One region of the Delftia deserti genome, then DNA from elsewhere that is predicted to be linked to it. Evidence: riboswitches for the same ligand, from Rfam matches in the RefSeq annotation. Region 1 holds a riboswitch; the other holds the start of a gene.
The links. A riboswitch is a leader RNA that binds a small molecule or an ion and turns the genes downstream of it on or off. The one in region 1 is predicted to bind S-adenosylhomocysteine.
Positions count from the first base shown of each region.

Region 1 (14,995 bases):
TACTGTTCCTTGATCAGCGCTTCGTTGCTGAGGTCCTCGTCGGGCGCATAGCCCCACAGGTCCTTGCGCACGCGCTGGTGCAGGCATTCGGCGAAGGCCTCGGCCAGGCGATCGGCCAGGGCCTTGAACATGATGCCGGAGTAGTCGTCCAGCGCGTCCTGGAACTCCTTGTCCTTCTTCTCGGCGCCGATGCCGGCCGTGACGGCGAACAGGCCCGCATAGTCCTGGATGCCCGATTCCTTGGTGGCCACGAAGTCGGACAGGCAGCGGCTGGGGCGCATCACGGGCTGGCCATCCGGGCCTTCCACCATCTGCTTTTCGGTCTGCTGGCGCATGCCGTACCAGGTCATCAGGACCTGGCTGCGGGACTCGTCGGCATAGAACTCGATGTCGTCGCCCACGCGGTTGGCAGGGAACAGGCCGATGGCGCCGTTGGCCTGCAGCCAGCGGCCTTCGATGATTTTCTTGAGCATGGCCTGGCCGTCGGCCAGCACCTTGCGCGCCTCGACGCCGACGATCTCGTCGTCGAGGATGGCCGGATAGGGGCCGGCCAGGTCCCAGGTCTGGAAGAACGGGCCCCAGTCGATGTACTCGGCGATCTCGGCCAGGTCGAAGTTGCGGAACACGCGCCGGCCCAGGGCGCGCGGCGCCACGGGGGCCTGGGCGAAGTCCACGGGCGTGGCGTTGGCGCGGGCCTTTGCCAGCGGCCAAAGCGGTGTCTTCTTCTTGTTGGCGTGCTGGGTGCGCACCTTGTCGTAGTCGGCCTGGATCTCGGCCAGGTAGCTGCCCTTGTTCTCGCCCAGCAGGCTCTGGGCCACGCTGACGCTGCGCGAGGCATCGGGCACGTAGACCACGGGGCCTTCGTACTTGGGCGCGATCTTGACGGCGGTGTGCACGCGCGAGCAGGTGGCGCCGCCGATCAGCAGCGGAATCTTCTTGATGCGGAAGTAGTCGTCCTTGTGCATCTCGCCGGCGACGTACTGCATCTCTTCGAGGCTGGGCGTGATCAGGCCCGACAGGCCGATGATGTCCGCGCCCTCGGCCTTGGCCCGGGCCAGGATCTCATGGCAGGGCACCATCACGCCCATGTTGATGACCTCGAAGTTGTTGCACTGCAGGACCACGGTGACGATGTTCTTGCCGATGTCGTGCACGTCGCCCTTGACGGTGGCGATGACGATCTTGCCCTTGCTGGACACATCGAGGCCCGCCGCCTCCTGCTGGCGCTTTTCCTCTTCGATATAGGGCACGAGGTGGGCCACGGCCTGCTTCATCACGCGCGCCGACTTGACCACCTGGGGCAGGAACATCTTGCCGGCGCCGAACAGGTCGCCCACGATGTTCATGCCGTCCATGAGCGGGCCTTCGATCACGTGCAGCGGGCGGCCGCCGCCCTGCACCACGATCTGCTGGTAGGCCTCTTCGGTGTCGGCGACGATGAAGTCGGTGATGCCGTGCACCAGGGCGTGCGACAGGCGCTCGCCCACGGTCTTCGGGTTCTCGGGCGTGCCGCGCCATTCGAGCTTCTTGCTGTCGTCCTTGGCGGCGCCCTTGGCGGCGTCGGCAATCTCCAGCAGGCGTTCGGCGGCGTCAGGGCGGCGGTTGAGCACCACGTCTTCCACGCGCTCGCGCAGCTGGGGCTCCAGGTCGTCATAGACGCCGACCATGCCGGCGTTGACGATGCCCATGTCCATGCCTGCCGAGATGGCGTGGTACAGGAACACGGTGTGGATGGCCTCGCGCACGGGGTCGTTGCCGCGGAAGCTGAAGCTCACGTTGGAGACGCCGCCCGAGACCTTGGCGCCGGGCAGGTTGCGCTTGATCCAGCGCACGGCCTCGATGAAGTCCACGGCGTAGTTGTCGTGTTCCTCGATGCCGGTGGCCACGGCGAAGATGTTGGGGTCGAAGACGATGTCCTCGGGCGGGAAGCCCACCTCGTCCACCAGGATGCGGTAGGCGCGCTCGCAGATCTCGATCTTGCGCTGGTAGGTGTCGGCCTGGCCCTTCTCGTCGAAGGCCATGACCACGGCGGCCGCGCCGTAGCGCCTGATCAGCCGGGCCTGGCGCTTGAATTCATCCAGGCCTTCCTTCATGGAGATGGAGTTGACGATGCCCTTGCCCTGCAGGCAGCGCAGGCCGGCCTCGATGACTTCCCACTTGGAGCTGTCCACCATGACCGGCACCTTGGCGATGTCGGGCTCGGAGGCGATCAGGTTCAGGAAGCGCACCATGGCGGCCTTGCTGTCCAGCATGGCCTCGTCCATGTTCACGTCGATCACCTGGGCGCCGTTTTCCACCTGCTGGCGTGCCACGGACAGCGCTTCCTCGTACTGCTCGTTGAGGATCATGCGTGCAAAGGCCTTGGAGCCCGTGACGTTGGTGCGCTCGCCCACGTTGACGAACAGCGTGCCCTCGCCGATGGAGACAGGCTCCAGGCCCGACAGACGCATGGGAGGGGGAGTGAAAGAGGACGACATCAAGCTCACCTGCAAAAACGGCATGGCAACAGGTGAGCGTCGTTGGCACCGTGGGCGCGGTCCGGCCGGGAACCTGCACCTGGCCCAAGCCTGACGCGGCACGCGATCCGGTGTACGGATGGGCGGGTGCCGCGCTGCAACGCTCCTCGGGCCAAAGCCCGGGATTCTACGGCGGCTGGCGGCGGCCTGCAGTGCGGGTTTTACGCCCGCATTCGGGGCAGGCCTGCACAAAGCCATGCGGCACTGCACCAAAGCGCGGCAGCGCGGGCCGCCGGCGCCGCCTTCGAGGCGGATGGTCTATGCCCCATCGCCCCGGATTCTTTGCAGCGCCTGAGGACAACGCTCCTTTTTTTGCATCTGGCACGCAATTCGCTATCTGGTGGTTACGTGGTCTGACCAGTCAGGCCAAAACCCTCCACCCGCGCCCGCCCATGCAAAGCATTCCGATCTCGATGGCCCAGACGCTGCAGCAGCACATCCTGAGCGGCCACTACCCCGGCGGCAGCCAGCTGCCGCCGCAGCGCGAGCTGGCCCGGCAGCTGGGCATCAGCCGCGCTTCGCTGCGCGAGGCGCTGTCCATGCTGGAGGCCCTGGGCCTGGTCGAGATCCAGCCGGGCAAGGGCGTGCGCATCAACGGCCCGCACAGCGGCCGTGCACGCATGCACCGCGCCTATGCCACCCCGGCGCTAGGCACGCTGTCGCCGCGCCAGCTGATCGAGCTGCGCCTGGTGCTGGAGCCCGGCTGGGCCGCGCTGGCGGCCGTGCGCGCCGACGACAGCGGCCTGCGCCAGCTGCAATGGACCCAGTCCCAGCTGGCCCACGCCCTGGACCGCAGCGACCTGCTGGCCGCCGCCGACGCCGATCTGCAGTTCCACCTGCTGCTGGCCCAGCTGTCGGGCAACCCGGGCCTGGTGGCCATGGCGCGCCAGCTGGAGCTGGCCATCAGCCACAGCCTGCGCCTGCCCTTTGCCTGGAGCGGCGCCGACGACCAGCCCGTGCGCGAGCACGACGCCATCGTGCAGGCCGTCTGCGCAGGCGATGCGCCGGGTGCCGCGGGCGCCATGCGCGCCCACCTGCTGTCGGCCGCAAGGCGCAGCGGCATCGATCTCGACACACCGGACGACGCGACGGCGCCCGACGCAACGGCGCCCGACGCAACGGCGCCCGATACATCTGCGCCCGACCCTGACCCGCTTTCCTTTCGCCCCATCCCCCCTCCCGAAGGAGCTTTCGCATGACTTCCCCCCTGACACCCCGCCGCGCATTCATCCGCACCGCCCTGGCGGCCGCCACCCTGGCCGCAGCCGGCCTGGGCGGCGCAGCCCATGCCGACATGCTGGCCAACATCCAGAAGGCCGGCGTGCTGCGCGTGGCGATTCCGCAGGACTTCCCGCCCTTCGGCTCGCTGGGCACCGACCTGAAGCTGCAGGGCTATGACATCGACATGGCGGCCCTGGTGGCCCAGGAGCTGGGCGTGAAGGTGGAGCTGGTGCCCGTGACCAGCACCAACCGCATTCCCTTCCTGACCACGGGCAAGGCCGACATCGTCATCTCCAGCCTGGGCAAGAACGCCGAGCGCGCCAAGGTGATCGACTTCACCCAGGCCTATGCGCCCTTCCCCAAGAGCGTCTACGGCCCCAAGGACGTGAGCATCAAGGCCCCTGCCGACCTGGCCGGCAAGACCGTGGGCGTGACGCGCGGCTCCACCGAGGACCTGGCCCTCACGCAGGTGGCGCCGGCCTCGGCCACCATCAAGCGCTACGAGGACAACAACGCCACCGCGCAAAGCTATCTGACGGGCCAGGTGCAGCTGGTGACGCTGGGCAACATCGTGGCCAACGCCGTCAACGAGCGCACCAGGCTGCGCCAGCTGGACGCGAAGTTCGCGGTCGAGGACACGCCCTGCTACATCGGCGTGGCCAAGGGCGAGCCGGCGCTGCTGCAGAAGGTGGACGCCATCATCACCAAGCTCAAGGCCGACGGCCGCCTGACCAGCCTGTCCCAGCGCTGGATGAAGATGCCGCTGCCCGCCACCCTGTAACCGCTGCGCCCCTGCTCCCGGAAATCCTTCCATGGCCTATCAATTCGACTTCGGCGCCGTGTTCGACTACAGCGGCCTGCTGGCACAGGGCGCAGGCTTCACGCTGGCGCTGACGGCGGCCGGTGCCGTGCTGGGCGGCGCCATCGGCGTGGCCGGCGGCGTCAGCCGCGCCTGGCGCATTGCGCCGCTGCACTGGCTGTTCAAGGTGTACGTGGAGGGCATACGCAACACGCCCTTCCTGGTGCAGCTGATGTTCGTGTTCTTCGGCCTGCCTTCGCTGGGCGTGCAGATCAACGAATGGCAGGCCTGCCTGCTGACCACGGTGATCAACCTGGGCGCCTACATCACCGAGATCGTGCGCGCCGGCATCCAGGAGACGCCGCGCGGCCAGCTGGAAGCCGCTGGCGCGCTGGGCATGGGCCGCTGGGCGGTCTTCCGCCATGTGGTGCTGCGCCCTGCGCTGCAGCGGGTCTGGCCCTCGCTGAGCAGCCAGATCGTGATCGTGATGCTGGGCACCTCGGTGGTCTCGCAGATCGCCGCCCAGGACCTGACGTTTGCGGCCAACTTCATCCAGTCGCGCAACTTCCGCGCGTTCGAGACCTACCTGGTGGTGACGGCGGCGTACTTCTTGCTGGCCCTGGCACTGCGCCAGTTGCTGGCCTGGATAGGCCAGCGCTTCGTGGTGGGCCGCCGCACGCCGCGTGCAGCCCGGCCCGCTGCACCCGCTGCACCTGCGACCACTGCCGGAGACGCCGCATGATTGCCGACATTCCCCTGCTGCCCATCCTGGCCAAGCTGGCCGAGGGCCTGCTGGCCACGCTGGCGCTGTCGCTGCTGGCCTTCGTGCTGGGCGGCGCCACCGGATTGCTGGTGCTGTTCGCCCGCGTGGGCCGCAGCCAGAACCTGCGCCGCCTGGCCAAGGCCTATATCCAGGCCTTCCAGAACACGCCGCTGCTGATGCAGATGTTCATCGTGTTCTTCGGCTCGTCCATGGCCGGCCTGGACATCTCGCCCTGGACGGCGGCCGCCATCGGCCTGACGCTGTACACCAGCGCCTACCTGGCCGAGGTCTGGCGCGGCTGCGTGGAGTCCATCCCCAGCGGCCAGTGGGAAGCCTCGTCCAGCCTGGCCATGGGCTACCTGCAGCAGATGCGCCATGTGGTGCTGCCGCAGGCGCTGCGCCTGTCGATAGCGCCCACGGTCGGCTTCTCGGTGCAGATCATCAAGGGCACGGCCGTGGCCTCGATCATCGGCTTCAGCGAGCTGACCAAGCTCGGCTCCATGCTGGCCAACGCCACCTTCCAGCCCTTCCTCATCTACGGCCTGGTCGCCGCAGGCTACTTCCTGCTGTGCTGGCCCCTGTCCCTCTACGCATCCCATCTGGAGAAGAAACTCTATGCCGCTCGTTGATGTGCGCGCCGTTCACAAGCATTACGGCAACAACCATGTGCTCAAGGGCGTGGACCTGAGCGTGGACAGCGGCCAGGTGGTCGCCATCATCGGCCGCAGCGGCTCGGGCAAGAGCACGCTGCTGCGCTCCATCAACGGGCTGGAGGCCATCCAGTCCGGCCAGATCGTGGTGGACGACGCCGTGCTCAAGGGCTCTGAGGGCAGCGCGCCCTCGCCCGCCCAGCTGCGCGCGCTGCGCCTGAACGTGGGCATGGTGTTCCAGCAGTTCAACCTGTTCCCCCACCTGACGGCGGGCGAGAACGTGGCCCTGTCGCCCACCGTGGTCAAGGGCGTGAAAAAGCCCGAGGCGGCGGCGCTGGCGCGCCAGATGCTGGCCAAGGTCGGCCTGGGCGACAAGTACGACAGCTACCCCGACCAGCTCAGCGGCGGCCAGCAGCAGCGCGTGGCCATTGCACGCGCGCTGGCCATGCAGCCCAAGGTGCTGCTGTGCGACGAGATCACCTCGGCCCTGGACCCGGAGCTGGTCAACGAGGTGCTGGCCGTGGTCAAGCAGCTCGCCGCCGAGGGCATGACGCTGATCATGGTCACGCACGAGATGCGCTTTGCCCGCGACGTGGGCGACCAGCTGGTGTTCATGCACCAGGGCCTGATCCACGAAAGCGGCCCGGCCAAGCAGCTGTTCGCCAACCCGCAGACGCCGGAGCTGGCCGGCTTCATCGGCGCCGTGCACTGAGCGGTACGCCCAGGCAGGAAAAAGGCCCGCGTCGCGGGCCTTTTTGCATTGGTGCGGCGCAGGGGCCGCTGTCAGTGGCTGATCATCCAGGGCCGCTTGGTCGGGAAGGTCTTGGCGCCGTTGGGCGCCGTGACCGTGGAGCCGCGCTTGCTGGCGCCGCTGCAGCAGCCGCAGCCCGAAGGGTGGCGCATGCGCGCGTAGCTGCCCTCGGCCACATCGCGTGAGCGCCTGGGCTCGTGCCGGGCACGCTCGTTGGTGTCGTGGGCGCGGCGCTGCTCGGGGCTGGTGTAGGCCAGGCGCGGCGCGCTGACGAAGACGCGGGGCGATGCCGCCTCGCAGCTGGGGCAGGGCGCGGGCTCGTTGCGCTGCGAGAGGCTGCGCAGCGCGTCGAAGCCGCCGCATGCGGTGCAGTGGTAGTCATAGGTGGGCATGGGCGGCCTCTGGCGGATGGTGGATAGCGGGTGTCGTATGTCGGGCTTACTTGTCCTGGGCGATGGGCAGGTCCACCCCGCCCGTGATGATCTTCTGTGGACCCTCGGCCGTGGGATTGATGTCGAAGTCGAAGATCTCCGTGGGCAGCCACAGCGTGGCGCAGGCATTGGGCACGTCCACCACGCCGCTGATGTGGCCCTGCACGGGCGCCGTGCCCAGCAGCGAGTAGGCCTGGGCGCCGCTGTAGCCGAATTTCTTCAGGTACTCGATGGCGTTCAGGCAGGCCTGGCGGTAGGCCACGGTCACGTCCAGGTAGTGCTGCTTGCCCTTTTCGTCCACCGAGATGCCTTCGAAGATCAGGTAGTCCTTGTAGTTGGGCGTCATGGGGCTGGGCTTGAAGATGGGGTTCTTGATGCCGTACTTGGCCATGCCGCCCTTGATCAGCGAGACCTTCATGTGCACCCAGCCGGCCATCTCGATGGCGCCGCAGAAGGTGATCTCGCCATCGCCCTGGCTGAAGTGCAGGTCGCCCACGCTCAGGCCCGCGCCGTCCACGTAGACGGGGAAGAACACGCGCGAGCCGCGCGAGAGGTCCTTGATGTCGCAGTTGCCGCCGTGCTCGCGCGGCGGCACGGTGCGTGCGCCTTCGGCGGCGGCCTTGTCGCGCGCCTCGCCCTGCATCTGGCCCATGTGGGCGGTGCTGGCGTTGGGCGGGTTGGCCAGGCCGGGAATGCGGTCGGGGTCGGTGGCGATGAGGCCGGTCTCGCGCTCATTCCAGCTGGCCAGCATCTTGGGGTCGGGCAGGCAGCCGATCAGTCCCGGGTGGATGAGGCCGGCGAAGTTGACGCCGGGGATGTGGCGGCTCTTGGTGAACATGCCGTGGAAGTCCCAGATGGACTTCTGGGCCAGCGGGAAATGCTCGTCCAGGAAGCCGCCGCCATTCTGCTTGGAGAAAAAGCCGTTGAAGCCCCAGAGGCTGTCGTCGCGCGCGCCGATGTCCAGCAGGTCCACCACCAGCAGGTCGCCGGGCTGGGCACCCTTCACGCCCACGGGTCCGGACAGGAAGTGGACGGTGGACAGGTCCACGTCGCGCACGTCTTCGGCGCTGTCGTCGTTCTTGATGGCGCCGCCGGTCCAGTCATAGGTCTCCAGCTTGAACTCCGCGCCCGGCTCCACCCAGACCGCCATGGGGATGTCGGGATGCCAGCGGTTGTGCACCTGCGGGTTGTCGTAGGGGGACTGGTTGAGATCGACCTTGATCAGGGTTTCGGCCATGGTGTGCTCCTTGCGATGGCAGTGGAAAAAGAGAGGAACTCGGCGCCTGCATCGACCGCGGTGAATGAAACCGGCACGGCACAACCCAGGGACACCAAGGAAGGGCCGCCCCGCACCGAGGGTGTCGTCCCCCTCCCGCGTGCGAGAGAGGGGGAAGCGGCGCAGCCGCTCAGGGGGTGCTTCATACAGAGAGGTAGGACTTGATGCGCTGTTCATCCGTATCAGCACGGGCCGTCTCATGGACCAGGCGCCCGCCCTCGATGACGAACAGCCGGTCGGCCACATCCATGGCGAAGGAAAGCACCTGCTCGCTGACCACGATGGTGATGCGGCGCAGCTTGCGGATCTCGTTGAGCGCCTTGGCGATGTCCTTGATGATGGAAGGCTGTATGCCCTCGGTGGGCTCGTCCAGCAGCAGCACCTTGGGGTCGGTGACCAGGGCGCGCGCAATGGCCAGCTGCTGCTGCTGCCCGCCCGAGAGGTTGCCGCCCTTGCGCCGGCGCATGTCCCAGAGCACGGGGAACAGGGCGTAGATGTCGTCGGGCACCTGGCGCGTCTTCGCGTTCTCCAGGCCCGTCTGTATGTTCTCCTCCACGGTCAGCGTGGGGAAGATCATGCGGCCCTGGGGCACGTAGGCAATGCCCTTGGCCACGCGCCGGAAGCTCTCGTCCTTCGTGACGTCCTGGCCGGCCACGGTGATCTGGCCGCCCTTGGCGGGCATGACGCCCATCAGGCTTTTGAACAGCGTGGTCTTGCCCATGCCGTTGCGGCCCATGATGGCCACGGTTTCGTTCTCGCGGCCCTCGAAGCTGATGCCGTGCAGCGCCTCGCTCTGGCCATAGGCCACGTACAGATCCTTGACTTGCAGCATGTGAATTCCTTGTGCGTGCCTCAGTGGCCGAGGTAGACGTCGATGACCTTGGGGTCGGCCTGCACCTTGTCCATGGGACCCTCGGCGAGGATCTTTCCCTGGTGCATGACGGTGACCTTGTGCGCGATGCGCGCCACGAACTCCATGTCGTGCTCGATGACGATGACGGAGCGGTTCTTGCAGATGCGCTGCAGCAGCTCGGCCGTCAGTTCGCGCTCGCGGGCGCTCATGCCGGCGATGGGCTCGTCCAGCATCAGCAGCTCGGGCTCCTGCATGAGCAGCATGCCGATCTCCAGCCACTGCTTCTGGCCATGGCTGAGCAGGCCGGCCTCGGTGTCCAGGCGCTCGCCCAGGCCGATGTCGGCGGCCACGGCCTGCACGCGATCGCGCACCGCCTCCGTGCACTTGAAGGCCAGCGCGCCGAAGACCGAGCGGCCTTGCGGGTAGGAGACCTCCAGGTTCTGGAAGACCGACAGGTTCTCGTAGATGGACGGCGTCTGGAACTTGCGCCCGATCCCCAGGCGCACGCGCTTGTGCTCGGCCATGCGGGTGAGTTCCTCGTTCTTGAACTTGATGCTGCCGGCCGTGGCGCGGGTCTTGCCGCAGATCAGGTCCAGCAGCGTGGTCTTGCCCGCGCCGTTGGGGCCGATGATGACGCGCAGCTCGTTCCTGTCGATGTACAGGTTCAGCGCGTCGATGGCCTTGAAGCCGTCGAAGGAGACCGTCAGGTCTTCCACGGCCAGCGTGAAGTCGGTATTGCTCATGGTGTGCTCCCGCTGTGGTTCAGGCGCCCTGGCGGCCCATGCCTTCGGACAGGGCGGACGTGGGCTTGGTGGCGGCCGGGGCCGGGGCAGGTGCTGCCTGGGCTCCCTGCGCTGCGGCAGGTGCCGTGCCCTTGCGGCGGCTGTTCCACCACGGAACGATGCGGCTTTCCCACAGGCCGGCCAGCCCCATGGGGAAGGCCATGGTCACGCCGATGAACAGGCCTGCCATGAGGAACAGCCACAGGTCCGGGAAGCTCTCCGAGAAATAGGTCTTGCCCGCGTTGACCAGCAGCGTGCCGTACACGGCGCCCACCAGGCTCATGCGCCCGCCCACGGCGGCGTAGATGACCATCTCGATGGAGGGCACGATGCCCACGAAGCTGGGCGACATGAAGCCCACCTGCAGCGTGAACATGGCGCCGCCTATGCCCGACAGCGCAGCGGCCAGGCAGAACACGAAGACCTTGAAGTTGGCCACGTCGTAGCCGGAAAAGCGCACGCGGTCTTCCTTGTCGCGCATGGCCAGCAGCAGGGTGCCCACCTTGCCCGTCTGTATCCAGCGGCACAGCACGATGGCGCCGATCAGCAGGGCCACGCAGACGTAGTAGAGGATGTACTTGGCGCTGTCCGTGCGCGTGTCCCAGCCCCACAGCGTCTTGAGGTCGGTCATGCCGTTGACGCCGCCCGTGTAGCCCTGCTGGCCGATGATGAGCACGGTGACGATCAGCGCCACGGCCTGCGTGATGATGGCGAAGTACACCCCGCCCACGCGGCGCTTGAACATGGCGAAGCTGATGAGCCAGGCCAGCAGCGTGGGCACGGCGATGACGGCGGCCAGCGAGAACGGCAGGCTCTTGAAGGGCAGCCAGAACGAGGGCAGCTCGGTCAGCTGGTTCCAGTCCATGAAGTCGGGGATGCCGGGCGTGGACTGGATCTTGGTGCTGATGGGGTCGGACGCCTCCAGCTTCAGGAACATGGCCATGGCGTAGCCGCCCAGGCCGAAGAACACGCCCTGGCCCAGGCTGAGCACGCCGCCATAGCCCCAGACCATGACCAGGCCGATGGCGACGAAGGCATAGGTCAGGTACTTGCCGACCAGGTTGAGGCGGAAGATGTCCAGCGCCAGGGGCAGCACCACCGCCAGCAGGACGGTGAGCAGCACCAGGCTGGCGAGCTGGTAGCGCTGTATCCAGGCTTTGAGGGCTTGCATGGAATGACTCCGGTGAACTCAGGGGAAATCGGGGGAACGCGGGGGAATTCGTGGACAGGGCCGGCGCCGGGATCAGCGCCGCACCTTGGACGCGAACAGGCCCTGGGGACGCAGCATCAGGATGAAGACGATCAGCGACAGCGTGATCACCTTGGCCATGGAGCCGGCCAGGAAGAACTCGGTGATGGACTGCGTCTGCGCAATGCCGAAGGCCGAGACCACGGTGCCCAGCAGGCTGGCCGCGCCGCCGAAGGTGACCACCAGGAAGGCGTCCACGATGTACAGCGAGCCCGAGGTGGGGCCGGTGGAGCCGATGGTGGTGAAGGCCGCGCCCGCCACGCCTGCGATGCCGCAGCCGATGGCAAAGGTCAGGCGGTCGGTCTTCTTGGTGTCGATGCCGATGGCATTGGCCATCACGCGGTTGCTGACCGTGGCACGCACGCGCAGGCCCCAGCGGCTCTTGTGCAGCGCGATCAGCACGCCGGCCGTGACCACCGCGGTCAGCGCCAGCACGAACAGGCCGTTGATGGGAATGTCCAGCCCCTCGGCCGGCGCCCACGAGCCCATCAGCCAGTCAGGCAGGGTGGGGCTGACTTCCTTGGGGCCGATGAAGGTGCGAAAGCACTGCTGCAGCGCCAGGCTCACGCCCCAGGTGGCCAGCAGCGTGTCCAGCGGGCGCTTGTAGAGGTGGCGGATCAGCCCCCACTCCACCAGCCAGCCGGCCGCGAAGGCGAACAGGAAGGCGGCCACGATGGCCAGCGGGAAGTAGTAGGGCATGAACTCGGGCGCGTGCTGCGCCGTGAGCGTGGAGCCCAGGTAGATGGTGTAGGCGCCGATGGTCATGAACTCGCCATGCGCCATGTTGATCACGCCCATCTGGCCAAAGATGATGGCCAGGCCCAGGCCCATCAGCAGCAGCACGGCGAACAGGCTCAGCCCCGCGAAGCCCTGCATCAGGCCGATGTTCATCATGTCGGAAAAACTCATGGTGCTGCTCCTGCGCGCAAGCCAATCGGGAAACGCAATCAATGCGACGAGCCGCCCCTGCCTGAAACTGGCAGAGCCCGACGCGGGAGACACCGAGGAAGGGCCGTCCCGCACCGAGGGTGTCGTCCCCCTCCCGCGTAGCGAGAGAGGGGGAAGCCGCGCAGCGGCTCAGGGGGTGCTTATTGATATCCCTTGGGGAAGGGATCGGGTTTGATGAGTTCAGGCGACTCCGAGACCACCTTGAACGTGCCGTCCGGCTGCCCCACGGCAATGCGCGACTTGCTCCACAGGTGGTGGTTGGCGTCCACCTTCACGTAGCCTTCGGGCGCGGTCTTGAGCTCCAGCCCCGGCGATGCGGCCACCACCTTGTCCACGTCGAAGCTCTTGGCCTTTTCCACGGCGGCCTTCCACAGCCAGGGGCCCAGGTAGCCGGCCTGGGTGACGTCGCCGATGACGGCATTGGGGCCGTACTTGGCCTTGAAGGCGGCCACGAACTTCTTGTTGTTCTCGTTGTCCAGCGTCTGGAAGTACTTCATCGAGGAGTAAAAACCCGTGAAGTTTTCGCCGCCCACGCCGGTCATCTCGTCCTCGGTCACCGACAGCGTGACCAGCAATTGCTTGTCACCCGTGATGCCTGCGGCCTTGAGCGCCTTGTAGAAGGCCACGTTGGAGCCGCCCACCACGGCCACGAAGATGCAGTCCGGCTTTTGCAGCTTGATCTTGTTGACCAGCGAGCCGAAGTTGGTGCTGCCCAGCGGGTAGTACTCCTCGCCAACGACCTTGCCCTTCTGGAAGTTCTCGATGTGCTTGCGCGCGATCTTCATCGAGGTGCGCGGCCAGATGTAGTCCGAGCCGATGAGGAAGAAGGTCTTGGCCTTCTTCTCGGCCTTGGCCCAGTCCAGGCTGTACAGGATCTGCTGCGTGGCTTCCTGGCCCGTGTAGATCACGTTCTTGGACTGCTCCAGGCCTTCGTAGAAGGTGGGGTAGTACAGCAGGCCGTTTTCCTTCTCGAACACGGGCAGCACGGCCTTGCGCGAGGCGCTGGTCCAGCAGCCGAAGACGGCGGCGCAGCGGTCGTTGATGAGCAGTTTCTTGGACTTCTCGGCGAAGGTGGGCCAGTCGGAGGCGCCGTCTTCCTTGATCACGCGGATCTTGCGGCCCAGGATGCCGCCCATGGCGTTGATCTGGTCGATGGCCAGTTGCTCGGCCTGGATGGAGCCGGTCTCGGAGATCGCCATGGTGCCCGTGGCCGAGTGCAGCTGGCCCACGACGACTTCGGTATCGGTCACGGCCAGCTTGGTGGTGTTGACCTGGGCCGTGGGCTGGGCGAAGGACCAGGCCGGCAGCCCGGCCACCGAGGCGGCGCCAAGCGCCTGCAGGACGCGGCGGCGGCCCATTTCCGTGCCGGGGGAACCAGGTGTGCGGGGGTCGGAGGGGTGGCTCATGGTGACTCTCCTGTAAGGATCGGTTGGGTGATCTGCAAGTGGCTGAAAACTGGCGTTGCGGTTACGGCTTGTTTCCGCGCTGGGTCCAAGATTAGGAAGAACCCTTGAAACCGCCCATACGTCAATTGACGTAGCCATCTGCGTACGCACCCCACGCACCCCTCTTGAAAGCCGCGCCAGCATTGGCCCCGCACGTTTCTTGCTAGACCTGGGAATGCACTCCGCACCCCCGCCCGACAGCCCCGCCAGCACCTCGCCCGCGCCGCAGACCATCTTCCGGTTCCGGCGCGAATACAACGCCTGGGTGGCCGACGAGACCATGGAGGACTACGCGCTGCGCTACACGCCGCGCAGCTTCCGGCGCTGGAGCGAGTTCCGCGTGGCCAACACGGCCTTCGGCTCGCTGTCCTTCCTGGCGCTGGAGGCCATCGGCGGCGCCATTGCGCTGAACTACGGCTTCGCCAACGCCATGTGGGCCATCGTCACCGTGGGGCTGGTGATCTTCCTGACGGGGCTGCCCATCGCCGTCTGCGCCGCGCGCTACGGGCTGGACATGGACCTGCTGACGCGGGGCGCGGGCTTCGGCTACCTGGGCTCGACCATCACCTCGCTGATCTACGCCGTCTTCACCTTCATCTTCTTCGCGCTGGAGGCGGCCATCATGGCGCTGGCCCTGCAGCTGGTGGTGGACTGGCCGCTGCAGTGGTGCTATGCGCTGTCGGCCCTGGTGGTGCTGCCGCTGGCCATGCGCGGCATCACGCTGATCTCGCGCCTGCAGGCCTGGACGCAGCCGCTGTGGCTGTTCCTGCTGGTGCTGCCCTTCGTGTGGATGGCGCTGTCCCAGCCCCGGCTGTACCGCGACTTCGCCAGCCTCACCGGCCTGCGCTCGGGCAGCAGCCAGTTCGATCCGCTGATGTTCGGCGCGGCGGCGGCCGTGATATTCGCGCTGGTGGTGCAGATCGGCGAGCAGGTGGACTTCCTGCGCTTTCTGCCGCCGCGCACCCGGGCCAACCGCCTGCGCTGGTGGGGCGCGGTGCTGGTGGCCGGTCCGGGCTGGGCCGTGATGGGCATGCTCAAGATGGCGGGCGGCGCGTTTCTCGCCTTCGCGGCCATGCAGCTGGAAGGGGTGGACGCCTCGCGCGCGGCCGAGCCAACGCAGATGTTCCTGGTGGGCTTCCAGCAGGTGCTGCAGGCCCTGGGCCTGCCGGGGCTGGCCGTGGCGGTGACCGTGGTCTTCGTGGTCATCTCGCAGGTCAAGATCAACGTGACCAATGCCTACGCGGGGTCGCTTGCCTGGTCCAACTTCTTCGCGCGCATCACGCGCAGCCATCCGGGGCGCGTGGTCTGGAT
Region 1 covers NZ_JBHSIH010000001.1:4,068,673-4,083,667, reverse strand. Annotated here, with positions in the region: gene metH (methionine synthase) at 1-2,477, opposite strand, end outside; S-adenosyl-L-homocysteine riboswitch at 2,505-2,631, opposite strand; gene ACFPFG_RS19560 (FadR/GntR family transcriptional regulator) at 2,909-3,715, shown strand; gene ACFPFG_RS19555 (transporter substrate-binding domain-containing protein) at 3,712-4,518, shown strand; gene ACFPFG_RS19550 (amino acid ABC transporter permease) at 4,550-5,278, shown strand; gene ACFPFG_RS19545 (amino acid ABC transporter permease) at 5,275-5,928, shown strand; gene ACFPFG_RS19540 (amino acid ABC transporter ATP-binding protein) at 5,915-6,661, shown strand; gene ACFPFG_RS19535 (FmdB family zinc ribbon protein) at 6,733-7,092, opposite strand; gene fmdA (formamidase) at 7,139-8,368, opposite strand; gene urtE (urea ABC transporter ATP-binding subunit UrtE) at 8,550-9,239, opposite strand; gene urtD (urea ABC transporter ATP-binding protein UrtD) at 9,260-10,003, opposite strand; gene urtC (urea ABC transporter permease subunit UrtC) at 10,023-11,213, opposite strand; gene urtB (urea ABC transporter permease subunit UrtB) at 11,286-12,200, opposite strand; gene urtA (urea ABC transporter substrate-binding protein) at 12,380-13,645, opposite strand; gene ACFPFG_RS19500 (hybrid sensor histidine kinase/response regulator) at 13,860-14,995, shown strand, end outside.

Region 2 (14,995 bases), 500 kb from region 1:
ATCCCTTTTGCAAAGCCAACCCCGCATGCTCGCGCAGCGGATGGAAGTGAATCTTGGGAAACCGCTCCTGCGCCAATCGCACGTCATAGGGTGACGTGCACAGATAGGCCAGCGTATCGGCCGCATCGCGCGCCATGCGCAGCGGGTAGGCGTTCTCGAATTCGCGCAGCTCGGCCGGGGTGTCTGCCGTGATCCAGCGTGCGCCCGTGTACTGGCAACCTTCCAGGCGGATGTCGCAGTCGTATTCGGCGTTCAGGCGGTGCTGGACAACTTCGAATTGCAGCTGGCCCACGGCGCCCAGCAGCATGTTGCCGCCAGCCTCGGGCTTGAAGACCTGGATGGCGCCTTCCTCGCCCAGTTGCATCAGGCCCTGCTGCAGCTGCTTGGTGCGCAGCGGGTTCTTGAGCACCACGGTCATGAACATTTCCGGGGCGAAGAAGGGCAGGCCCGTGAACTGGAGATTGGTGCCGTCGGTGATGGTGTCGCCCAGCTGCACGCCGCCATGCGTGGTGAAGCCGATGATGTCGCCCGCATAGGCTTCTTCCACGGCTTCGCGGCGCTGGCTCATGAAGGTCACGACCGAGGTGGGGCGCAGCTCCTTGGCAGTGCGCTGGACCTTCATCTTCATGCCGGGCGTGTACTTGCCCGAGGCCACGCGCACGAAGGCGATGCGGTCGCGGTGGTTGGCGTCCATGTTGGCCTGGACCTTGAAGACCACGCCGGAGAAGCCTTCGTCCTCGGGCTGGATGATCTTTTCCACAGGCTGCTTGTTGACCAGCAGCGAGCTTTTGCGGGGGCCGGGCGGGGGCGACATGTCGACCACGGCATCCAGCACTTCCATGACACCGAAGTTGTTCACGCCGGAGCCGAAGAAGACCGGTGTGAGCTTGCCTGCCAGGAAGGCCTCGTGGTCCCAGGGGGCCGAGGCGCCCTGGGCCAGTTCCATGCTTTCCAGCGCATCGTCGAAGGACTGGCCGAAGCGCGCGCGCAGCTTGTCGACCTCGGCCAGGGGGATGGCCTCGAAGTCCTGCGGGCGGCGCTCGCTGCCGGGCTGGAACACCGTCATGGTCTGGGTGAGCAGGTTGATGATGCCGCCGAACTGCCGGCCCTGGCCCACGGGCCAGGTGACGGGGCAGCAGGGCATGCCCAGTTCGCGCTCCACTTCGTCGAGGATGTCCAGGGGATCGCGCACTTCGCGGTCCATCTTGTTGACGAAGGTGATGATGGGCGTGTCGCGCTGGCGGCAGACCTCGATCAGGCGGCGGGTCTGCGATTCCACGCCGTTGGCGGCGTCGATGACCATCAGGGCCGAGTCCACGGCCGTGAGCACGCGGTAGGTGTCTTCCGAGAAGTCCTTGTGGCCGGGCGTGTCGAGCAGGTTGACCACGTGGTCGCGGTAACTCATCTGCATGACCGAGCTGGCCACCGAGATGCCGCGCTGCTTTTCGATTTCCATCCAGTCGGAGGTGGCATGGCGGCTGGCCTTGCGGCCCTTGACGGCGCCCGCGATCTGGATCGCGCCCGAGAACAGCAGCAGCTTTTCGGTCAGCGTGGTCTTGCCCGCGTCGGGGTGGGAAATGATGGCAAAAGTCCGGCGGCGCCGGGTTTCCAGGGCGTAAGTCAAGGGGGAATCCAGGAGATGGCAATAGACAGGGCGCGCGTACCGGCGGACGGCCGCGGCGAACCGGCGCATTTTACAGAGCGTGTGCCTGAAGTGTGTTCCGGGAGGAATCCTCCAATGACTTCGGCGATACGGTCGTTGCAGCATTTGCTTTGGAGATGCCTGGGCGCGATATGAGCACAGCCAACAGAGCGGGTGTGAGAACGAAGAATGGCAACAGGTATCGATATTCGCCGGCCGTGGCGAAGACCGCAATGGCGGTCAGGTGAATGGCTGGCGGCACGCTGATCAGCAAGGCTGGCACGTTCTTTTGGCGCACGCCATGCCACAGGACCATGGCCAGCAGCGTGAAGCCCAGCCAGGGCGTCCATAGCAGCCAGCGCCAGGCATGGCTTTGGCGAAGCAGGCCGCGCAGGGCCGTTTCCGATGAATCCAGCCTGAAGATCCGCATTTGCGATTGCGCCTGGGTACGCCTGATCACATGGCGGGCATAGTCGAGCGCCGGGAATCCGCCTTGGGCCAGGGCGGCAGACAGCAGCACGTTGACGCGGCTGGCCGCCACATCGGGCAGGTTGTGCCAGAGGTTGTAGCGCAGGAATTCATGCGCTAGTTCCTTGCGCCGGTCTTCGGTCAGGCCGAAGAGCTGAGGCCCCTGCGGATGGAACACCAGCATGTCCCAGTAGGCCGGGTCCGAGTAGGCGAGCATAAGCTGGCGCGGGGCATGGCCTTCCAGGATCTCCAAAGTGCGTGCCGACAGCTTGGGCGCCTGCAGCACCCAGGGGTCGTTCATGAGAGGCTGCTTTTGCCAGAGATCGTTCATGGCCCTGGGCTGCAGCAGCTTGACCGTTTCGAAGAGCACGAGTGAATCCATGGCGCTTTGCGGTGCGGGCTTGTGCATCTTCGTGCCCGTGTAGGCCAGCGCACACCACAGGCCGATGATGGCGCACAGCGGCAAGCGGCTTTTGCGGTGGACCAGAAAGATCGCAACCACGGCCGGTGCCAGAAAAAGGGCGCCGTTGGCGCGCACGAAAACCGCAAACGGCAGTGCCAGCGCTATGAGGGCCAGGCTGGCCCGGCTGTGTCGTTTCTGGCTGCAAATCCACCAAAGCTCGAACAGCAAGGCGCAGGAGGCCACGGCGAAGATGGCGTCTGGATACAGCGTGGCCATGAAATAGACCATGTGGGGCGCCGCGCAGACGAAGACCAGCAGCACGACGCAAAGCAGGCGGTGCCCGCGCGCCCAGTACCAGGCCAACATGCGCGCAAAGAAGAGGGCGCACAGCAGCAGCAGGATGGCAACGGGCACCTCTACCCTGTGGGTGACACCATAAGTCCAGCGCACGAAGTAGTACCAGAAGGCGCTCTTGCCAGAACGAAAGTGCTCGGGCCTGTCCACTTCCTGGAGGATGGCCGAACTGTCTTCGCCCAGCACGCCGGGCCAGAAGACCAGCAGCCATCCCAGATAGACCAGCACGAGCAGGCCGGCGCTGGCCAGGAAGGCACGGCGCTCCCCATTGCCTTCAAGGCAGGCCTGAGCAGGCGCGGCGGCGGAAGGCGGCGGGCCGGTGGCGGAGATGGATCTGCTGTTCATGGGCCGTCGACGATGCGCCCAGGTCCTTGGGTTGTGGCAGTGCGGTCAGCGGCGGAGCCGCTGACCTTCTTGATGCCGTCTTGATACGGCCCCTGCCAATCTCAACCCATCCTTGACAGCCCCGGCCCTAGAGTTTTCCCCATCGCAACAACAGGTGCCGCCAAGCGGTGCCGATGCGGGAGAAATTCCTATGACCCTGACCGAAATCACCGGATGGCTGGGCGCCCTGGGCGCTCTGGCTGTGTTTGTCTACCTGGGATACGCCTTGCTGCGGCCCGAGCAGTTCTGAGGTGGCGCAGATGCAAGACCTGATCTTTATCGCCCTGAGCCTGGGCTGCTTCGGAGGCCTGCTGGCCTTCGTGGCGGCGCTGGGCCGGATTTGACTGCCTGAAAGGAGACCGCCATGTGGTTGACCTGGATGGAATTTGCACTGGTGCTGCTGGTGATGACGGCGCTGGCCGTGCCCATGGGGCAGTGGCTGGCACGCTGCTTCACGAGTGAGCACCATGCCTGGATCGAGCGGCTGAGCTTTCGCGCCCTGGGCGTGAGCCCGGCCGAGCGCATGGGCTGGCAGCGCTACGGGCTGGCGCTGCTGCTGTCCAACGGCGCCATGCTGCTGCTGGGCTATGCGCTGCTGCGCGTGCAGGGCTGGCTGCCGCTGAATGCGCTGGGCAATGCGGCGCAGACGCCGGACCTGGCCTTCAACACGGCCGCGTCCTTTGTGACCAATACCAACTGGCAGGCGTATTCGGGCGAGAGCAGCCTGTCCAACGCCACGCAGATGGTGGCCATCACCTTCATGATGTTCGCGGGCGCGACCACGGGCGTGGTCGCCGCGGCGGGCTTCATTCGCGGCCTGGCGCGCTCCAGTGCATCGGACCTGGGCAATTACTGGGTGGACTATGTGCGCGTGCTGTGGCGCGTGATGCTGCCGCTGAGTTTCGTGGTGGCCCTGGTCTATGTGTGGCAGGGCGTGCCGCAGGCACTGGATGGCCAGGTCTGGGCGACGACGCTGGAGGGCGCGCGCCAGCAGATCCTGCTGGGCCCTGTGGCCAGCCTGGAGAGCATCAAGCACATCGGCACGAACGGCGGCGGCTTCTTCGGCATGAACGCAGCCCATCCGTTCGAGAACCCCACGCCGCTGACCAATGCCATCCACATCCTTGGCATGCTGCTGATTCCCTCGGCCATGACCTATGCCTTCGGCTCCATGCTGCTGCGCCGCCGCCAGGGCTGGGTGCTGTTCGGCGCCTGCCTGGTGATGTTCGTGGGTTTTATCTCGCTGGTGTTCACGGCCGAGCAGGCCGGCAATCCGCTGCTCACGGCAGCAGGTGCCGACCAGCAGGTCAGCGCCACCCAGCCGGGCGGCAACATGGAGGGCAAGGAGCTGCGCTTCGGCATCGCCGACACGGCGCTGTTCGTGGCCACGACCACGGCCGCGACCACGGGATCGGTCAATGCCATGCATGACTCGCTGACGCCGATGGGCGGGCTGGTGCCGCTGGCGCAGATGATGCTCAACTGCGTGTTCGGCGGTGATGGCGTGGGCCTGATCAACCTGCTGCAGTACGCCATCCTCACGGTCTTCCTGGCCGGCATGATGATTGGCCGCACGCCCGAGTTCCTGGGCAAGAAGATCGAGGCGCGCGAGATCAAGCTGGTGATGCTGGCCGTGATGGCGCACCCCCTCTCCGTCCTGGGCTTCACGGCGCTGGCGGCGGTCTGGCCCGACACGCTGGCCAGCCTGTCCAACCGGGGGCCGCACGGCTTCTCGGAAGTGCTCTACGCCTATGCCTCGGGCACGGCCAACAACGGCTCCGCCTTTGCGGGCCTGAACGCGAACACGCCGTTCTTCAACACCACCATCGGCCTGGCCATGCTGGCCGGCCGGTATCTGACGCTGCTGCCCATGCTGGCCCTGGCCGGCAGCCTGGCTGCCAAGCCCACCGTGCCTGCGGGCCCGGGCACCTTCCCGACGGCCACGCCGCTGTTCATGGGGCTGCTGGTCTTCGTGGTGGTCGTGGTCGGCGGGCTGACCTTCCTGCCTTCGCTGGCCCTGGGGCCCGTGGTCGAGCAGCTGCAGATGCTGTCAGGACAGGTCTACCCCTGAACCCCTGAGTCACCTGAGCCCGTTTTTTTCTTGGCCGCCGGTTCTGCCTTGGCAGGGCCGTGCGGCGGAGGTTTCGAGATGCAAGTTCAAACACATACTTCCGGCCCCTTGCCGGTGCTGCGCGCTGATGCGCAGGCCCAAGCGCAGGCCGCTCCTGGCGGGCTGCGCTCGCTGTTCGGCCCCAGCCTGCGGTCGGCGCTGTTCGTCGCCGTGGTCACGGGCCTGGCCTATCCGCTGGTCACCACGCTCGTGGCCCAGGCTGCGTTTCCCAAGACCGCCAATGGCAGCCTGGTCACGCGCCAGGGCTCGGTCGTGGGCTCGGCCCTGATCGGGCAGGAGTTCGCCTCGCCGCGCTATTTCCAGGGCCGGCCCAGCGCCACCACGGCGCCCGATCCCGACAAGGCCGACGCCACGGTGGCCGCGCCCTACAACGCTGCGCTGTCGGCTGCCACCAACCAGGGGCCGACCCATGCGGCGCTCAAGGAGTCCGTGGCGGCGCGCGTGGCCGCCTACCGCGAACTCAATGGCCTGGCTGCAGATGCCGCGGTGCCTGTGGATGCCGTGACGGCCTCGGCCTCCGGCCTGGATCCGCACATCTCGGTGGCCAATGCCCAGCTGCAACTGCCGCGCGTGGCCCGCGAGCGCCAGCTGCCCGTGGCCAAGGTCCAGGAACTGCTGCGCCAGCAGGTGCAGCCGCGCGTGCTGGGCCTGCTGGGCGAGCCGCGCGTGAACGTGCTGCAGATGAACCTGGCGCTGGACGATCTCTCGGCCGCGACGCTGCAGCCTGCGGCAGTCCATGCCGCCAAGGAGTAAGCCATGTCGCGCAAAACTGCCTTGTCCCTGTTCGATCCTTCGCTGGTGCGCCAGGCGCTGGGTGACTCCATCCGCAAGCTGGCACCCAGCGCGCAATGGCGCAACCCGGTGATGTTCGTGGTCTACCTGGGCGCCATCTTCACCAGCCTGCTCTGGGCCCAGGCCCTGGCGGGCGAAGGCGAGGCGCCTGCGGGCTTCATCCTGGCGATTGCGCTTTGGCTGTGGTTCACCGTGCTGTTCGCCAACTTTGCGGAGGCGCTGGCCGAGGGGCGCAGCCGCGCCCAGGCCGCCAGCCTGCGCAGCATGAAGCGCAGCACCGTCGCCAAGAAGCTGGAGCAGGCCAACTACCAGAGCCGCTGGCATCCCGTGGGTGCCGAAGAACTGCGTTCGGGCATGTGGGTGCTGGTGGAGGCTGGCGACACCGTGCCGCTGGACGGCACCGTGATCGAGGGCGTGGCCTCGGTGGACGAGAGCGCCATCACCGGCGAATCGGCCCCCGTGATCCGCGAGGCCGGAGGCGACTTCTCGTCGGTCACGGGCGGCACGCGCGTGCTGTCGGACTGGCTGGTGGTGCAGATCACCGTCAATCCCGGCGAGTCCTTCCTCGACCGCATGATCTCCATGGTGGAGTCGGCCCGCCGCCACAAGACGCCCAACGAGCTGGCGCTGACCATTTTGCTGGTCGGGCTGACGCTGCTGTTCCTGCTGGTCATCGTCACGCTGCGGCCCTATTCGTCCTTTGCGGTGGAGCTGACGGGCAGCGGCCAGGTCGTGGGCCTGACGGTGCTGGTGGCCCTGCTGGTGTGCCTGATCCCGACCACCATCGGCGGCCTGCTGTCGGCCATCGGCGTGGCGGGCATGAGCCGCATGATGCAGGCCAACGTGATCGCCACCTCGGGCCGCGCCGTGGAGGCGGCCGGCGACGTGGACGTGCTGCTGCTGGACAAGACCGGCACCATCACGCTGGGCAACCGCCAGGCCAGCGAGTTCCTGCCCGCGCCCGGCGTGACGGCCGCGCAGCTGGTGGATGCGGCGCAGCTGGCCTCGCTGGCCGACGAGACGCCTGAAGGCCGCAGCGTGGTCGTGCTGGCCAAGGAGATGCATGGCCTGCGCGAGCGCGACCTGGCCACGCTGCATGCGGTCTTCGTGCCCTTCACGGCCCAGACGCGCATGAGCGGCGTGGACATGCCCCAGCCGGACGGCGCCACGCGCAGCCTGCGCAAGGGCGCGGCCGATGCCGTGCGCCGTCACGTCGAATCCCTGGGCGGCCAGTTCCCGCCCGCCATGCTCAAGGTGGTGGAGGATGTGTCGCGGCGCGGCAGCACGCCGCTGGTCGTGGCCGACGGTGCCCGCGTACTGGGCGTGATCGAGCTCAAGGACGTGGTCAAGCACGGCATACGCGAACGCTTTGCCGAGCTGCGCCGCATGGGCATCAAGACCGTGATGATCACGGGCGACAACCCGCTCACGGCGGCGGCCATTGCGGCCGAGGCCGGCGTGGACGACTACCTGGCCGAAGCCACGCCCGAGGACAAGCTGCGCCTGATCCGCGAACACCAGGCCGCAGGCCGCCTGGTGGCCATGACCGGCGACGGCACCAATGACGCGCCCGCACTGGCCCAGGCCGATGTGGCCGTGGCCATGAACAGCGGCACCCAGGCGGCCAAGGAAGCCGGCAACATGGTGGACCTGGACAGCAACCCGACCAAGCTCATCGAGGTCGTGGAGACCGGCAAGCAGATGCTGATGACGCGCGGCGCGCTGACCACCTTCAGCGTGGCCAACGACGTGGCCAAGTACTTCGCCATCATCCCGGCCGCCTTCGTGGGCACGTATCCGCAGCTGTCGGCGCTCAATGTCATGGGACTGGCCAGCCCGGGCTCGGCCATCCTGAGCGCCGTGATCTTCAACGCGCTGATCATCATCGTGCTGATTCCGCTGGCCTTGCGTGGCGTTCCCTACCACGCCATCGGCGCCTCGGCCCTGCTGCGGCGCAACCTGCTGGTCTACGGACTGGGGGGCCTGGTCGTTCCCTTCATCGGCATCAAGCTGATCGACATGCTGCTGGTGGCTCTGGGCCTGGCCTGATCTTTGGCGGCAAGCCTGCCCGGCCGGGCAGGCACCGCCTTGCTTTCTCTGTACAAAAAACCAAGATGAAATCCGTTTCTTCCATGACGACCGCTTGTGCCGTCCCCCGTTTCTTCCCCCGTGTTTCACTGGCTGCACTGTTGTCGCTGGCGGCCGCATCCTGCCATGCGCAGGCCGAGACCTCCCCCGTCAGCGCTGCCAGCGCCGCTGCCCAGGAATCGCCCGCACCCGCCTACGCGCTCACCGGCAGCGTGGCGCTGCTCAGCGACTACCGTTTCCGTGGCATCTCGCAAAGCTGGATGGGGCCGGCGCTGCAGGGCGGGCTGGAGCTGTCGCTGCCGCGCGGCGCCTACCTGGGCGTGTCCGGCTCCAGCGTGTCGCGGCACAGCTATCTGGACGGCCGCGCACTGGAGCTGGACCTGTACGGCGGCTGGCGCACCGAATTGCCGGCGGGCTGGACGGGTGACATCGGCCTGCTGCACTACAACTACCCCGGCGCGCGCGTGCCCCGCGGGGATGGCAGCGGCGGCGTGCGCTACGACACCACCGAGGCCTATCTGGGCGTCACCAACGGCGGCTTCAGCGCCAAATGGTCGCTGGCGCTCACGCCTTACTTCGGGCTGCGCGACAGCACGGCGGCCACGGCCTTTGCCGAGGCACTTCCCGGCAGCGGCAGCTCACGCGGCAGCAGTTATCTGGACCTGAACTACCAGCACCCGCTGGGCGACTGGGCCGTGCTGGGCCTGCATGCCGGCCACACGCAGGTGCGCAACTACAGCGCACTGTCGTATGCCGACTGGCGCGTCTCGCTGGCCCGCAGCTGGGGCCCATGGACGGCCACGCTGGCCTGGGCCGGCACCTCGGCCGACACGCGCTACTACCGCGCAGCCAACGCGGCGGGCCAGATGCAAAGCCTGGGGCGCAGCGGCTGGGTGCTGTCGCTGTCGGCTGCGTTCTAGGCGTCCTTCTGGTGTTTGAGCACGCCCTGGTGCTAGGCTGAGAACCATGCCCATTTCGCCCTCTGCCGACCCGGCTTCGCCCGGCCTGCCGCGCCCCGATCCCGACGCCCTGGTCGCGCGCCTGCGCCATGAGCAGGCGCAGGCGGGCAGGGGCAAGCTGCGCATCTACTTCGGATCGAATGCAGGCGTGGGCAAGACCTACGCCATGCTGGCCGCCGCCCAGCGCGAACGCCAGGGGGGCCGCGAGGTTCTGGTGGGACTCGTGGAAACCCATGGCCGCAAGGAAACGGCGCAGCAACTGCATGGCCTGGAGCAACTGCCGCTGCGCGAGCTGCCGCACCAGGGGCGGACGCTGCGCGAGTTCGACCTGGATGCGGCGCTCGCGCGCCGTCCGCGCGTGCTGCTGCTCGATGAGCTGGCGCACAGCAATGCGCCAGGCTCGCGCCATCCCAAGCGCTGGCAGGACGTGCAGGAACTGCTGGACGCGGGCATCGATGTCTGGACCACGATCAACGTGCAGCACCTGGAAAGCCTGAACGACGTGGTGGGCGGCATCGTGGGCATCACGGTGCGCGAGACCGTGCCCGACCAGGTCTTCGACGATGCCGACGAGGTCATCGTCGTCGATATCTCGCCCGACGAGCTGCTGCGCCGGTTGAAGGACGGCAAGGTCTACATGCTGGAGCAGGCCGAGCGGGCCTCGCGCAATTTCTTTCGCCGTGGCAACCTGCTGGCGCTGCGCGAACTGGCGCTGCGCCGCACGGCCGACCGCGTGGACGAGGATATGCGCGACTACCGGCGCGAGCGCTCCATAGGCGCGGTCTGGCCTGCACGCGAGCGCCTGCTGGTGGCGGTGGCCGGCCGCGCAGGGGACGATGCGCTGGTGCGCCAGGTCGCGCGCATGGTGCGCCGGCTCGATGCGGACTGGATGGTGGTCTACGTGGACGCCCCCCAGCGCCAGCACCGCCCGCGCAGCGTGCAGGCCGCCGTGCTCAAGACCCTGGCCCTGGCCGCTCGCCTAGGCGCCGAGACGGCCACGCTGCCGGGCGCCGATGTGGCCGAGGCCCTGGTCGCCTTCGCGCGCGAGCGCAACGCCAGCCGCCTGGTGCTGGCCCAGCCGCCACGCCCGGCCTGGTCGCCCTGGCGCTGGTGGACGCGCAGCCTGCCCGACCGCATCACGCACCTGCATCCCGATATCGATGTGCTGGTGCTCTCCGGCGGCTCCAGTGCGGCCCGGACCGAGGCCCCTCCTGCCGCAACTTCCGCGCTGCTGCGGCGCGCACCGCTGCCGTGGAAGGGCTATGCCGGCGTCACCCTGGCCTGCCTGGCCGCCACGGTGCTGGCCGAGCAGCTGCTGCGCGTCTTCGACCCGGCCAACGTGGTCATGCTGTTCCTGCTCATCGTCGTGCTGTCTTCGCTGCGCTGGGGGCGGGGCCCCGGTGCCTGGGCCGCGTTGCTGTCGGTACTGTGCTTCGACTACTTCTTCGTGCCGCCGCGCGGCTCCTTCCATGTCAACGACACGCAGTACCTGTTCACCTTCGTGCTGATGCTGGGCGTGGCCCTGGTCTGCGGCCAGCTCATGGCGCGGCTGCGGCATGAGGCGCGCGTGGCGGCCGAGCGCGAGCGCCGCGCGGGCGCCCTGGCACGGCTGGCGCGCGACCTGTCGGGCGCGCTCACGCAGGAGCAGGTGGTGGAGATCGCGCTGCGCACGGTCTCGGGCGTGTTCGACGCCCAGGCCGGACTGCTGCTGCCCGATGCCGACGAGCGCCTGCGGCCCGCGGGCGGCGGCCCCTGCCCCATGGACGACAGCATTGCGCGTTGGGCCATGGACCACGGCCAGCAGGCCGGCCAGGGCACGGACACGCTGCCGGCCGCACCGGCCCGCTATGTGCCGCTGGCCGCACCCGTGCGCATGCGCGGCGTGCTGGTGCTGCAGCTGCGTGCGCCGCAGCGCCTGGAGGTGCCCGAGGAGCAGCGCCTGCTGGAGGCCTGCGCCAGCCAGGTGGCGCTGGCGCTGGAGCGCCAGCACTTCGTGGCCGTGGCCCAGCAGACCCAGATCGCCATGGAGGGCGAACGCATGCGCAACACCCTGCTGTCGGCCGTCTCGCACGACCTGCGCACCCCGCTGACCACCATCCTGGGCGCGGCCGAGGCCGCGCAGCGCCATGTGCCGCCGGGCGGCGCGGCCGACATGCTGGAGCAGGTCCGCATCCAGGCGCAGGCCATGCAGCGCCTGGTGGAGAACCTGCTGGACATGGCGCGCCTGCAGCAAGGCGGCGTGCACCTGCAGCGCGAATGGCTGCCGCTGGACGAAGTGGTCGGCAGCGCGCTGCGCCAGATGCGCGCGCGCCTGGGCCAGCATCCCGTGAGCACCGACGTGCCCGCCAGCCTGCCGCTGCTGCAGCTCGATGCCCTGCTCATGGAGCGCGTGCTGGTCAATCTGCTGGACAACGCCGCCAAGTACACGCCGGCCGGCACGCCGCTGGCCATCAGTGCGCGCGTGCAGGATGGCGAACTGCTGCTGTCCGTGCGCGACGGCGGGCCGGGCCTGCCGTCCCACCTGCCGGTGGAGACGCTGTTCGAGCCCTTCACGCGCGGCACGGCCGAGTCCACCGTCTCGGGCATAGGCCTGGGCCTCGCACTGGTGCGCAGCATTGTCGAGGCGCATGGCGGGCGCATCGAGGCTGCCGCCGCGCGGCCCGGCCCAGGCACCGTCTTCACGCTGCGCTTTCCCGTGCCCGAGCAGCCTGCGCTGGATTAGAGTCCCGCCATGCACGAAAGCCTCCCATGAGCACGCCTGTCAACCGCATCCTGATGATCGAGGACGACCCCGGCATCCGCCGCTTCGTGCGCCTGGTGCTGGAAGACGAAGGCTGGCAGGTCTTCGAGGCAGACAGCGCGCGCCGGGGCCTGATCGAGGCGGCGAGCCGCCAGCCCGACCTGGTCATCCTCGACCTGGGCCTGCCGGATGCCGACGGCAAGCAGGTCCTCACCGAGCTGCGCGGATGGTCCTCCGTGCCCGTGCTCGTGCTTTCTGCGCGCGAGCGCGAGGACGAGAAGGTGGCCGCGCTGGACGCCGGCGCCGACGACTACCTGGTCAAGCCCTTCGGCGTGCCCGAGCTGCTGGCCCGGCTGCGCGTGATGCTGCGGCGGCGTCAGCAGCTGGGGCCCGCGGGCGGCGCAGGCGCCTCCAGCCAGGTGCACTTCGGCCCGGTGCAGGTGGACCTGGCCACGCACGAGGTGCGGCGTGCAGGCCAGCCGGTGCACCTCACGCCCATCGAATTCCGCCTGCTGGCGGCCCTGATCGCCGCCCAGGGCCGGGTGCTCACCCACCGCCAGCTGCTGCTGCAGGTCTGGGGCCCCGAGTACCTGGGCCGTGCCCATTACCTGCGCGTGCACATGGCCAATCTGCGCCAGAAGATCGAGGACGAGCCGGCCCAGCCGCGCCACCTGGTGACCGAGCTGCAGGTGGGCTACCGGCTTGTGGGGCTGGGCGGTGAGGCATCCCCGGGATCGGTATAATCAGCGCCTCTCCGAGGAGCGTTGCAGCGGCCCCCACACATCAGGCGTGGTCGCGAGGCTCGGAGTCATACCTGCAACGACGCTCGCCCACGCTTTCTGTGCGGTGAGCTTTTTTTCGTCTCCCGCAGAACGTGGTTTTTCATTCATCTTTTGGAGAAAACCATGAACGCTGCTGTTCGTCCCGTTTCCGCCGACACGGCCATCGCTGACATTTCCCTTGCCGCCTGGGGCCGCAAGGAAATCCTGATCGCCGAAACCGAAATGCCCGGCCTGATGGCCACGCGCGAGGAATTCGCCGCTGCCCAGCCCCTCAAGGGCGCGCGCATCACCGGCTCGCTGCACATGACCATCCAGACGGCCGTGCTGATCGAGACGCTCAAGGCCCTGGGCGCCGAAGTGCGCTGGGCGTCGTGCAACATCTTCTCGACGCAGGACCATGCCGCCGCCGCCATCGCCGCCACGGGCACGCCCGTGTTCGCCATCAAGGGTGAATCGCTGGCCGACTACTGGGACTACACCCACCGCATCTTTGAATTCGGCGCCGCCGGCACCGAAGGCGAAGGCCCGAACATGATCCTGGACGACGGCGGCGACGCCACCATGCTGCTGCACCTGGGCATGCGCGCCGAAAAGGACCTGTCCGTGCTGGACAACCCCGCCTCCGAAGAAGAGAAGATCGCCTTCGCCGCCATCCGCGCCAAGCTGGCCCAGGACCCCACCTGGTACACGCGCAAGAGCGCCCACATCATCGGCGTGACCGAAGAGACCACGACCGGCGTGCACCGCCTCAACGAGATGTCGGCCAAGGGCACGCTGAAGTTCCGTGCCATCAACGTCAACGACTCCGTCACCAAGAGCAAGTTCGACAACCTCTACGGCTGCCGCGAATCTCTGGTGGACGGCATCAAGCGCGCCACCGACGTGATGATCGCCGGCAAGGTTGCCGTGGTGGCCGGCTACGGCGACGTGGGCAAGGGCTGCGCCCAGGCGCTGCGCGCGCTGTCGGCCCAGGTCTGGGTCACCGAGATCGATCCCATCAACGCCCTGCAGGCGGCCATGGAAGGCTACAAGGTCGTGACCATGGAGTGGGCAGCCGACAAGGCCGACATCTTCGTGACCACCACCGGCAACCGCGACATCATCCGCCACGAGCACATGGTGGCCATGAAGAACGAAGCCATCGTCTGCAACATCGGCCACTTCGACAACGAGATCGACGTCGCCTCCATCGAGCAGTACCAGTGGGAAGAAATCAAGCCCCAGGTGGACCACATCACCTTCCCTGACGGCAAGAAGATCATCCTGCTGGCCAAGGGCCGCCTGGTGAACCTGGGCTGCGCCACCGGCCACCCCAGCTTCGTGATGAGCGCCTCGTTCGCCAACCAGACCATCGCCCAGATCGAGCTGTTCACCAAGCCCGATGCCTACGAGGTCGGCAAGGTCTACGTGCTGCCCAAGATCCTGGACGAGAAGGTCGCCCGCCTGCACCTGAAGAAGGTCGGCGCCATGCTGACCGAACTGACGGACGGCCAGGCTGCCTATATCGGCGTGAGCAAGCAGGGTCCCTACAAGCCCGAAACTTATCGCTACTAAGCACCCCCTGAGCGGCTTGCGCCGCTTCCCCCTCTCTACTTGCTTCGCAAGGGAGGGGGACGACACCCTCGCGGCGGGGCGGCCCTTGCTCGGTGTCCCTGAGTTGGGCCCTGCCAGTTGTGGGGTGCGACGCCGCTTGGCGTCATTGGTTTAGAGATTTCCTGGGAACGACGCTATGCGCGCAGATGTATTTTTGGTGGAAGCCGGCCATGCGGCCACGCGCTCGCAGGCGCAGCGGCTGATTGCGGGTGGCGTGCAATGGCGCATGACGCCGCTGACGCCTTGGAAGAAGGTTGCCAAGAACGGCGACGAGATTCCTGCGGGGGCCGAGCTGCAGTTGCTGGACGGGGCCGAGGCCCGGTTCATCTCGCGCGGCGGGCTGAAGCTGGAAGGCGCGCTGGCGGCCACCAAGCTGTCGGTGCAGGGCCTGCGCTGCCTTGACGTGGGCCAGAGCACGGGCGGTTTCACCGACTGCCTGCTGCAGGCGGGCGCCGCCCAGGTCATCGGCGTGGACGTGGGCCATGGCCAGTTGCATGACCGGCTGCGCTCGGATGTGCGCGTGATCTGCGTCGAGGGCGTCAACGCCCGCGCGGTGACGGCCGAGGGCCTGCAGGAGTCCTGCGAGGAAGTGCTGTCCGAACGCTGGGAAGAAGATCCCGACGACAACGACACCCAGCCCGTGGCGCCCTATGCCTGGA
Region 2 covers NZ_JBHSIH010000001.1:4,573,406-4,588,400, forward strand. Annotated here, with positions in the region: gene ACFPFG_RS21880 (peptide chain release factor 3) at 1-1,624, opposite strand, end outside; gene ACFPFG_RS21885 (hypothetical protein) at 1,695-3,212, opposite strand; gene ACFPFG_RS21890 (potassium-transporting ATPase subunit F) at 3,403-3,501, shown strand; gene kdpA (potassium-transporting ATPase subunit KdpA) at 3,616-5,322, shown strand; gene kdpC (K(+)-transporting ATPase subunit C) at 5,401-6,135, shown strand; gene kdpB (potassium-transporting ATPase subunit KdpB) at 6,139-8,223, shown strand; gene ACFPFG_RS21910 (TorF family putative porin) at 8,307-9,182, shown strand; gene ACFPFG_RS21915 (DUF4118 domain-containing protein) at 9,229-11,943, shown strand; gene ACFPFG_RS21920 (response regulator) at 11,970-12,704, shown strand; S-adenosyl-L-homocysteine riboswitch at 12,712-12,796, shown strand; gene ahcY (adenosylhomocysteinase) at 12,867-14,297, shown strand; gene ACFPFG_RS21930 (TlyA family RNA methyltransferase) at 14,473-14,995, shown strand, end outside.
Region 2: linked by a shared signal. The riboswitch ahead of ahcY (adenosylhomocysteinase) and the one ahead of metH (methionine synthase) in region 1 are both predicted to bind S-adenosylhomocysteine.